3 regions of the Pseudomonas sp. c313 genome follow, and region 1 is predicted to be linked to each of the others. Evidence: predicted binding sites of a transcription regulator. Region 1 holds the regulator's gene; each other region holds the start of a gene.
The links. The regulator FliA, encoded in region 1, starts transcription of late flagellar genes. The targets are predictions, from matches to a motif close to CTAAAGTTTNNNNNNNNNNNGCCGNTAA.
Positions count from the first base shown of each region.

Region 2: a site for FliA is predicted at 1,629-1,656, ahead of flgM (flagellar biosynthesis anti-sigma factor FlgM). Genes of this name have one in related genera too.
Region 3: a site for FliA is predicted at 1,258-1,285, ahead of ACZRKZ_RS14540 (methyl-accepting chemotaxis protein). Genes of this name have one in related genera too.

Region 1 covers NZ_JBUZRD010000001.1:680,943-684,459, forward strand. Annotated here, with positions in the region: gene flhF (flagellar biosynthesis protein FlhF) at 1-450, shown strand, start outside; gene fleN (flagellar synthesis regulator FleN) at 575-1,408, shown strand; gene fliA (RNA polymerase sigma factor FliA) at 1,405-2,145, shown strand; gene ACZRKZ_RS03345 (chemotaxis response regulator CheY) at 2,313-2,687, shown strand; gene ACZRKZ_RS03350 (protein phosphatase CheZ) at 2,706-3,494, shown strand; gene ACZRKZ_RS03355 (chemotaxis protein CheA) at 3,507-3,517, shown strand, end outside.
Region 2 covers NZ_JBUZRD010000001.1:570,767-574,283, forward strand. Annotated here, with positions in the region: gene ACZRKZ_RS02775 (flagellar brake protein) at 1-655, opposite strand, end outside; gene ACZRKZ_RS02780 (flagella synthesis protein FlgN) at 751-1,218, opposite strand; gene flgM (flagellar biosynthesis anti-sigma factor FlgM) at 1,267-1,593, opposite strand; gene flgA (flagellar basal body P-ring formation chaperone FlgA) at 1,734-2,510, opposite strand; gene ACZRKZ_RS02795 (chemotaxis protein CheV) at 2,593-3,517, shown strand, end outside.
Region 3 covers NZ_JBUZRD010000004.1:212,410-215,926, forward strand. Annotated here, with positions in the region: gene ACZRKZ_RS14530 (NorM family multidrug efflux MATE transporter) at 1-133, opposite strand, end outside; gene ACZRKZ_RS14535 (LysR substrate-binding domain-containing protein) at 286-1,206, shown strand; gene ACZRKZ_RS14540 (methyl-accepting chemotaxis protein) at 1,396-3,372, shown strand; gene ACZRKZ_RS14545 (YifB family Mg chelatase-like AAA ATPase) at 3,395-3,517, opposite strand, start outside.

The DNA of each region.
Region 1 (3,517 bases):
GCCCTCGATCCGCTGCTGCGCAAACGCGTGGTGTTGATCGACACCGCTGGCCTGCAAGCCAGCGATCCGGCCCTGCGCATGCAGCTGGAAAGCCTGGCTGGGCGCGGGATCAAGTCAAAAAATTATCTGGTGCTTGCAACAACCAGCCAAAAACAGGTTCTCACCGCTGCGTATCACAGTTACAAGCGTTGTGGGCTGGCGGGCTGCATCCTGACTAAACTCGACGAAACGGCGAGTCTGGGCGAGGTGCTGAGTTTGGCAATTAGTCATGAATTACCGGTCGCCTACCTGACCGACGGGCCGCGGATTCCGGATGATTTACATCTGCCGCGCCGTCATCAGTTGGTCAGCCGTGCTGTCAGCGTGCAAATGCAGGAAGAACCCAGTGAGGAAGCGATGGCTGACATGTTCGCGGATCTCTACCACAGTCCGGCCAAACGGGTCGGCTGAGGGCAACATGGCCTTCAATTTTAAAACGACAGTGCAAAAAAGTACCTACATCGATGGTCTGCCAGCAGTTCGCGCGACCACCTCATGTAGCCTGCGTCTAAGCAAGACAAGGTAAAGAAATAAAATGGGCAGCATGCATCCCGTACAGGTGATCGCGGTGACCGGCGGCAAAGGTGGCGTCGGGAAAACTAACGTGTCAGTGAATTTGTCCCTGGCCCTGGCAGAGCTTGGCCGCCGCGTCATGCTGCTGGATGCCGACCTGGGACTGGCGAACGTTGACGTTCTGCTGGGACTGACGCCCAAACATACATTGGCCGATGTCATCGAAGGCCGCTGTGAGCTGCGCGACGTGCTGTTGCAGGGGCCCGGCGGGGTTCGCATCGTGCCGGCTGCCTCTGGCACCCAGAGTATGGTGCATCTGAGCCCGGCGCAGCATGCGGGCCTGATTCAGGCCTTCAGCGATATTGGCGACAACCTCGACGTGCTGGTGATCGACACCGCCGCCGGGATTGGTGAGTCCGTGGTCAGCTTTGTGCGCGCAGCGCAAGAAGTGTTGCTGGTGGTCTGCGACGAGCCCACCTCGATCACCGACGCCTACGCCCTGATCAAACTGCTTAACCGCGACTACGGCATGAACCGCTTTCGCGTGCTGGCCAACATGGCCCAAAGCCCGCAGGAAGGACGCAACCTGTTCGCCAAGTTGACCAAGGTCACGGATCGCTTCCTCGATGTCGCCTTACAATATGTTGGCGCAGTTCCCTATGACGAGTGTGTGCGCAAGGCTGTGCAAAAGCAGCGTGCAGTCTATGAAGCATTCCCTCGTTCGAAGTGCGCACTGGCGTTCAAGGCTATTGCTCAGAAGGTCGATACTTGGCCGTTGCCCGCCAATCCCCGGGGGCATCTGGAGTTTTTCGTCGAGCGATTGGTGCATCAGACGAGCGCAGGACCGGTGTTATGACAGCCAGCGGCTATAACCTTTACAAGAGTTCGGCTCGTGATAGCCAAGGCGAATTGATTGAGCGCTATGCGCCCTTGGTCAAGCGCATTGCCTACCACTTGCTGGCACGCTTGCCTGCCAGCGTCCAGGTCGAAGACCTGATCCAGGCAGGCATGATCGGCTTGCTCGAAGTGTCGACCAAATATGACGCGAGCAAGGGTGCGAGTTTCGAGACGTATGCGGGTATCCGTATCCGTGGCGCGATGCTCGACGAAGTGCGTAAAGGTGATTGGGCGCCGCGTTCGGTCCACCGCAATACCCGCATGGTAAGTGACGCAATTCGCTCAATTGAAGCAAAAACCGGTCGTGACGCTAAAGATCACGAAGTTGCGGCCGAACTCCAATTGAGTCTCGACGATTACTACGGGATTTTGAACGATACCTTGGGCAGTCGCTTGTTCAGTTTCGACGACCTGTTGCAGGACGGCGAACATGAAGGGCTGCATGAGGACGGCGCGAGTGCTCATCTTGAACCGTCGCGCGATCTGGAAGATGAACGCTTCCAGGGCGCACTGGCGGACGCGATTGCCAATTTGCCGGAGCGTGAGCGACTAGTGTTGGCGCTGTACTACGACGAAGAGCTGAACCTCAAGGAAATCGGTGAGGTCCTGGGGGTCAGCGAATCGCGGGTCAGCCAGTTACACAGCCAGTGCGCGGCCCGCTTGCGGGGGCGTTTGGGAGAGTGGCGAGCGCGCTGACAGGCAGTGTGGGGACACTGCGAACGACACCGTCCATGCTCTTGGTGTGGGCGGGTTAGCCCGTGGTGTACCCCAGCAGTCCTTTTTGTGTAACGCCTGTTGATTGAAATGGCGCGCCAGGTGCTGGACGCGTTTAAGACTGCTTGGAGGTCGAATTGGACAAGAACATGAAAATCCTCATCGTTGATGACTTCTCAACGATGCGGCGGATCATAAAAAACCTGTTGCGTGACCTTGGGTTCACTAACACGGTCGAGGCGGATGACGGCATTACAGCGATTCCGATCCTCAACAGCGGGAGCATCGACTTTCTGGTAACCAACTGGAACATGCCGGGCATGACCGGTATCGATTTGCTGCGTCATGTGCGCGCTGATGAAAAACTGCGCAGCCTTCCCGTGCTGATGGTGACCGCCGAAGCCAAGCGTGAACAGATCATCGAAGCCGCCCAGGCCGGGGTCAACGGCTACGTGGTCAAGCCATTCACCGCATTGGCCTTGAAAGAGAAGATCGAAAAAATCTTCGAACGCATCAACCATTGATGTCGCCACGGGGGAGCTATGGAGCATAACGAATCATCGCAGGCCGATTTCGAATCGACCCTGAAAAAACATGCTCACCAGTTGGTCGAAAGCCTTGAAAAAGGCCGGTTCGGCGATGCGGTGCAGTTGATCCATGAGCTTAACCAGACCCGTGATCGCGGCCTGTACCAGGAAGTGGGCAAACTCACCCGTGAGTTGCACAGTGCAATCGTCAATTTTCAGATTGACCCGCACATGCCCCAGGCCGAAGAAATCTCGCAAATCACCGATGCCACCGAACGCCTGTCCTATGTGGTCAGGCTGACTGAGGCGGCGGCGAACCGCACCATGGATCTGGTGGAAAACGCCACGCCTCTGGTCAACGGCATGTCCAATGAAGCCAAGGCGCTGGGCACCGACTGGGGCCGTTTCATGCGCCGGGAAGTGGGCGCCGAAGAATTTCGTGAGCTGGCGCGTCGGGTCGAAGGGTTTCTGTCGCGCAGTGAGCAGGAAAACCGCACGGTTTCCAGCAACCTCAACGACATTCTGCTGGCCCAGGATTACCAGGACCTCACCGGCCAGGTGATCAAACGAGTGACCCAACTGGTCACTGAAGTGGAAAGCAATTTGCTCAAACTGGTGCTGATGGCCGGGCAGGTGGATCGTTTTGCCGGTATTGAACATGACCGCGAAGCGATCCTCTCGGAAAAAGATCCACAAAAACACCTCGCCAAGGGTGAAGGTCCGCAGATTCATGCCGATAAACGTGAAGACGTTATGTCAGGGCAAGATGACGTAGACGATTTGCTGTCCAGTCTTGGATTTTAGGAGCACACGTACATGAGCTTCGG
Region 2 (3,517 bases), 110 kb from region 1:
GAAAACGCACGCCGGCAAAGGTGGTGTCGATCCTTTCCTCGAAGTGCAGGTAACGCAGTTCTACGGCGGTGCTCATGTTGCCGAAGGGCAGGGCGGCAATAAAGCGATCGTAGACCTGGCCCAGTTGCAGGCGCTGGGAGATATCACCGTCAAAGCGCAGCTTGCAACCGGTGGCGGAAATATCCAGCAGTTTGCCGCCAATGGGCGACTTGAGTTTCTCTCCGCCCATGTCGACATTGACCAGTTGCGCCAATTTCAGTGCTGCGCGAAAAGCGTTGCGCCGCTGATGGTAAACCACCTCGTCAGGCATGCCGCCCCGATAGATGCGGTGGCCGTCCTTTTCGCTGATGGTCAGACTACCGTTACTCTCCCAGGCCACCCGCACGCCGTCGTGGAAGCCTTCGATACGGAAGGCTTCGCCATTCTCAAGGTAGCGTTCGCCTTCCCGTGGGATCATTTCGTCCAGGCTCAGCGTCTTGCTGTCCCGGTCGACTTCCACCAGATAGCTTTGAAAGCGCTGGTTGCGCTCATGGAAGGTAATGATCAGAGGATCGTGGCTCTCTTGCAGCAACCGCAAGGTGCCGGCAATTTCCAGAGGCGTAGTGAGGACCTTGGGTGGCTGCGGAGCATCTTCCGCGTTGAGGGCGTTGAACACGGTTCTTCCATCTCCAGACAAAATACGACTACACGCAAGAACCGGCATTTTGCCAGTATGTTACGCGCCTTGATAGGGCACGCAGTAAACCGGCGTCAGGCTTGGCTGATGGTGCTGGGCTTGACCAGTCGCGAGGTGGAGCCCTGGGCGTTATAGAGCGTCGGAGGTTCTCCGCCGTGAAGGATGCGCAGCTGGTTGGCGGTAGTGGCTTGCTGAAGCTGGATCGACTGGCCGTTGAGCGTGTTGGCTTCCTGGCAAGTGATCAGCAGCTGGTTGAGCTCCTGGCTCTGGGTCCGTAACTGGTCGCCTACCGACGAGTGGCTCGCCAGTTGCTCCAGGCCGTCGTGATCGGCAGGCAGTCCCAGGCTGACAAGAATCTGGCTGCGTTTCTTGCCATGCTGTTCCAGCAGGATGATCAGCGATTGCTTGCGCGCCAGAATATCTTCCAGCAGGCGCATGTCTCGGCCGTGCAGGGCGATCGACTCTTCCTGAAGCAGCCCAAGCAGATGCTGCGCTGGAGCCAGGTCTTCAATGATCAGTTGCAGTAAATTTTCGTCGTGCATGGCTGGCCTTGGGTTTTAAGCGTCCAAAAGCCTGGCGCAGGCCTTTGCCTAGCGCTCGGCTTCGAAGTTAAGCAGTTTGCTGGCTACACGGTTGCTGTCGACTTTGTAGCTGCCATCGGCAATCGCCTGTTTCAATTCGGCCACACGGGCTTTATTGACAACCGGTTGATCGCGCAGCGAGTCAGTGACCTTTTGCAACTGTTGAGCCTCATTGCTCAAATGTACCGATTCCCCGCTCTGGCTGGCGCCGGCCTGGTCTGCCTTGACGGGCAGTGGCTGGGACTTGCCGGCCTCAACGCTTTCCTTGGCACCGTTGGCGCGGGTGCTGACGAGCTGTGAGGGGGCGTTATTTAATCGACTGAAATCAATGACCATCATGAAAACCTCTGGGTATTTGGACGCTTGCCATGTTTTCGGCCATACCCGGACAAACTTTAGGCTCGATTGACAATAAACCTATACGTGATGACGTCTTGCGCACAGTGTAGGAAAAGCTGGCCTCCCGCGCCAGTGATCTATAACGCTACCTCGACCTGGCCGGGTGCAGTCACTCGCGCTCTGATCACCCGCTTGGAGTTGAGGTTCTTGACCCGAATCTGTTCGCTCATGCCGCCATTGGACAGAGCCTCTCCCGGCATTTTTACATTCAGGCCGCCGCTGCTGGCGGAAATCACCACTTGATCACCCTTGCGTATGACTTCCGCCTGTTCCATGTGAGCCAGGGTGATGACCTGATCTGTGACCATTGGTCGGGTAAGTTTCTGCCCGATCGCTTGATCCACGGAAGTAAGGTATCCCTGACTGATCTGGCCGATGTCCCGCTCGCGTAGGGCAACGTCCTCAAAGCCGATAATGCCCGTGCGTTTCAGCGGGCGAGTGACGGCGACCACTTCGCGAAACAGGCGGACTTGAGCCGGTACGAACACTGTCCAGGGCGAGGCGCCGTCGCAGCGCACGCGCACGGTCACACGGCCGATGGGTTGTGCGGGGCTTTCCAGGGTGGCTGTCAATTCCTTGTCACACATGGGCAGGCGCAGGCGTGGGTCCAATTGGTTGACCTGGATTTCATAGCGTCCTGGTGTCTGAGTAGTGGCCAGATAATCTTCTACAGTAAACTCAAGAAAGCCTTGAGTGACGCCGATAAGTAGATCAGGCAAGGTGATGTTGTCGGCACGGGCCTGTTGGCCTGCAGCCAAGGCAAGCATCGTTAGCAAGACGCAGAGCAATCTGCGGTACTGTTTAAAGTACGGCAGGGGGAGAAAGCGTCGGGAAACTGTCGTTTTGATGTCCATGGCCAATAAAAAAGCAAAGCTCGTGCCGTTTAGTGTTGGGTACGCGTCGTACCCGTAGGTTTTGTAGTGTAGGAGTCTGGGCATGGCGGGAGTAATGGATTCAGTGAACCAGCGCACGCAGCTGGTAGGGCAGAATCGCCTTGAGTTGCTGCTGTTTCGTTTGGATGGCAAACAGCTTTACGGCATCAACGTCTTCAAGGTGCGGGAGGTACTGCAATGTCCCAAGCTGACCGTATTGCCCAAGTCCAGCCCTGTGGTGTGTGGCGTGGCCAACATTCGCGGCTCGACCATTCCGATTCTTGACTTGGCGATGGCTACGGGCTCGTCCGGCTTGCAGGATCGCGAGAGTCCGTTCGTGATCATCACCGAGTACAACACCAAGACCCAGGGTTTCCTGGTGCGCTCGGTGGAGCGCATCGTCAACATGAACTGGGAAGAGATCCATCCGCCGCCCAAGGGCACCGGTCGCGATCACTACCTGACGGCAGTGACGCGGGTCGACAACCAGTTGGTGGAAATCATCGACGTGGAGAAAATCCTCGCGGAAGTGGCGCCGACTTCGGAAGCTATTTCGGTGGGCGTAGTAGACGCTGAGACGGCGCACAAGGCGATTTCCCTGCGGGTGCTAACGGTGGATGACTCCTCGGTAGCGCGCAAGCAGGTCTCCCGTTGCCTGCAGACCGTTGGCGTCGAAGTGGTGGCCCTCAACGATGGCCGCCAGGCCCTGGATTACCTGCGCAAACTGGTGGATGAAGGCAAGAAACCGGAAGAAGAATTCTTGATGATGATTTCCGACATCGAGATGCCGGAAATGGACGGTTACACCCTCACGGCCGAGATACGCAACGATCCACGCATGCAAAAATTACATATCATCCTGCATACTTCATTGTCCGGTGTATTCAATCAGGCGATGGTCAAGAAGGTCGGTGCCGATGACTTCCTGGCCAAATTCCGTCCTGATGACCTGGCATCCCGGGTAGTCGACCGGATCAAGGCAGCAGATC
Region 3 (3,517 bases), on a different contig from region 1:
CGGGGCTCAGGCGGGCCATCATCAGGGTGTCGGTCAGCACCATCAGCATGTGCGCCAACTGTGAGGCAATCAACGGCCCTGCCAGCCGCAGAATGGCCCAGAGTTCGGTACGTGCCGGATGCTGCATGTTCATCACACTCAAAAAAACGGAGGAAAGGGGAAGGGTTGATTCTCGGCGCTCTCAGCACTTTGCACAAAGGGATAAATGCGATGGTTCGCATGATTAAAACTCATGTCTGAGAGATTCTGGTAGGGTTTCGAGATTGCGCTGTCGGAGCTGTCCCTATGTCTCGTCGTCTTCCTCCGCTTTATGCCTTGCGGGCATTTGAAGCCGCGTCGCGATACAACTCCTTCACCCGTGCGGCAGAGGAGTTGTCCATTACCCAAAGTGCGGTCAGCAGGCACATTCGCACCCTGGAAGAGCATTTCGCCTGCCGCCTGTTCCAGCGTAGCGGCCGCACCTTGCAGCTCACCGAAGCGGCGCGATTGTTGCTGCCCGGTGTGCGCGAGGGCTTTGCCGCCCTGGAGCGTGCCTGTCATACCCTGAACGCCGAAGATGACATCCTGCGCATGAAGGCACCGTCCACCCTGACCATGCGCTGGTTGCTGGCGCGGCTCAGTCGTTTCCGGCATTTGCAGCCAGGCAATGAAGTGCAATTGACTAGCGCCTGGATGAGCATCGATGAAGTGGATTTCAATCAGGAGCCCTTCGACTGCGCGGTACTGCTGAGCAATGGCCATTTTCCACCAGCCTGGGAGGCCAGTTACCTGTTTCCCGAACTGCTGATCCCGGTGGGTGCGCCCAACCTGCTCAGCGACGGGCCCTGGGACGCTGCGCGCCTGGCCACTGCCGAACTACTGCACCCGACGCCAGATCGTCGGGATTGGCGCAATTGGTTGGAGCGCATGGGGCTGTCGTCCCAGGTATCGCTCAAGGGTGGGCAAGTGTTCGACACCTTGGAGCTGGGGATGATCGCCGCGGCCCGAGGTTATGGGGTGTCGATGGGCGATTTGCTGATGGTGGCCGAAGACGTGGCCCAAGGCCGGTTGAGCCTGCCGTGGCCGACCGCTGTGGCCAGTGGGGAAAATTACTATCTGGTTTGGCCGAAAACCCGTCCCGGTGGTGAACGCTTGCGCAGGCTCTCGGACTTCCTTCAGGGCGAGGTCCGGGCCATGGAGTTGCCTCAGGTCGAACGGCTCGACTGACTCGGTGTAGTGCCCCAAAACAATGCGTTTGAGTGGCGCCTCTGTGACTCACTCAAGTATTGATCAGCCCCGCCGAAGTAGGTGTGACGTAGCCGTTATTCTTTAGCGGCTCAGCGTGCCCCCCTATTAGAAAATTTGCCGAGCTGCGCTATGAGATCAGGATGATCCGGGCCTCGGCCAGGAGCTGTCATGTCTCAACCACGCGCCCGGATTGCCTCCCAGCTGGGTCTTGCCTTAGCGGTAATATTGGCTGTCGTCATCAGCGGCAGTACCGTCTTCGCCCTGCGTTCCCTAGACTCGGCCAACCTCGACACTCGGGAAGAACACCTGGCCAGCGAGGCGCGGTTGCTCGCCGACCAACTCAATACCTTCCACAGCACCTTGCGCGAGAGCACCCAGCGTTTGAGCGGGTTGTTCGAAAAACGCTTCGGCGCCGGCTTGAGCGTGCGTGCAGACCAGCCGGTGACAGTGGCCGGCGTGCAGACGCCGAGCCTGTACCTCGGTACTGAGATGCTCAACAATAACTTCGACGAAGTCGACGAGTTCAAGCAGATGTCCGGCGGCGTGGCCACGGTGTTTGTGCGCAGCGGCGATGACTTCATCCGGGTCAGTACTTCCCTGACCAAGCAGGATGGCAATCGCGCCATCGGTACGGTACTGGATCGCCAGGGTCCAGCCTATTCGCGCCTGCTGGCCGGGCAGAGTTACATCGGCCGAGCGGTGTTGTTCGAACGCTCCTACATGACTCAATACAGTCCAGTGCGTGATACGGCCGGCAAGGTCATCGCCGTATTGTTTATCGGTTTCGACTACACCGATGCGCAGAACACCCAGTTCGACAACCTCAAGCGTTTCCGTATTGGCCAGACCGGCTCCCTGGCGTTGCTGGACGAGCAGCAGCGTTGGCTGGTGCCGCCGGCCGGCGTGCAAGCATTGGATCAATCGGTTCCGGTAATGCTCGATCTGGCCAAGAAACCGGGTAAGGGCCGTTTCTGGAGCGACAAGAACGAAGACTTCTACAGCGTTTCGGTGTCGTTCGACGGTGGCCCGTGGTCGGTGGTGGCAAGTATGCCGAAAGCTGAAATCCGCGCGGTGACCTGGTCGGTGGGCATTCGCCTAGTGATCGGCAGTGTGCTGGCTATGTTGCTGGCGGTGGGCGCGACGGTCTGGCTGCTGCGCAGCAAATTGGCACCGCTTGGGGATCTGGTGCGCCAGGCCGAAGCCTTGGGCGCGGGGGATTTGAGTGCGCGCTTGAATGTGTCCAGTCACGACGAAATCGGTCAGTTGGCCCGCAGCTTCAATCAGATGGGCGAAGCGCTGTCGAACATGGTGTCCCATATCCGCAAGGCCGCCGAAGAGGTCAACAGCCGCGCTCAGGCGCTATCCGGTCTGTCCGGTGGTGCCTATGAAGGCATGGAGCAGCAGTCCGGCGAGATCACCAGCATGGCCGGCGCAGTGGAAGAATTCAGCGCCACGTCGCTGAACATCGCCGACAATATGGGCAGTACCGAACGCCTGGCTCAGGAAAACGCCCAGCAAACCCGGATCGGCCGTACCTCGATGCAAGAGGCGTCGTCGTCCCTGGAGCATATCGCCACCTCACTGAACAGCACGGCGACGGTGATCAACACCTTGGGGCAGCGCTCCCAGGAAATCGGCGGGATTGTTGGGGTGATCACCTCGATTGCCGAACAGACCAACCTGCTGGCCCTCAATGCCGCCATCGAAGCAGCACGGGCCGGCGAGCAGGGTCGTGGCTTTGCGGTGGTGGCCGATGAAGTGCGCAACCTGGCGTCGCGCACCCGTCAGGCCACCGACGAGATTTCCGGGATGATCCAGAGTATCCAGCAGGAAACCGGCAACGCCATCAGCACCATGGAGCAAGGCAACGTATTGATGCAGGAAGGCCTGTCACGCAATGCCAACGTGGCTTCGGCTCTGGCGCGGATCGACGAACAAAGCCGCTCGGCCGGCCAGCAATTTGCCGCGATCACTACCGCAACCCAGGAACAGAGCAGCACTGCCACATTGCTCAGCAGCAACTTGCAAAGCATTGCCCTGGCCAATAGTGAGCAGCGGGAAGTGGTGTCGAACCTGGCGATTACTGCCAAGGAACTGGAGACGTTGGCGGCGGGCTTGCGCGATGAGGTTGACCGATTCAGGTGAGCATCAAAACTGTGGCGAGGGATTAGCTGATTGCTGCTGGCCGATACTGCAACGCTTCTGCCAAATGATGGCGACCGATCGCTTCCACCTGCTCCAGATCCGCCAAGGTGCGGGCGACCTTCAACAATCGATGCGCCGCCCGCAG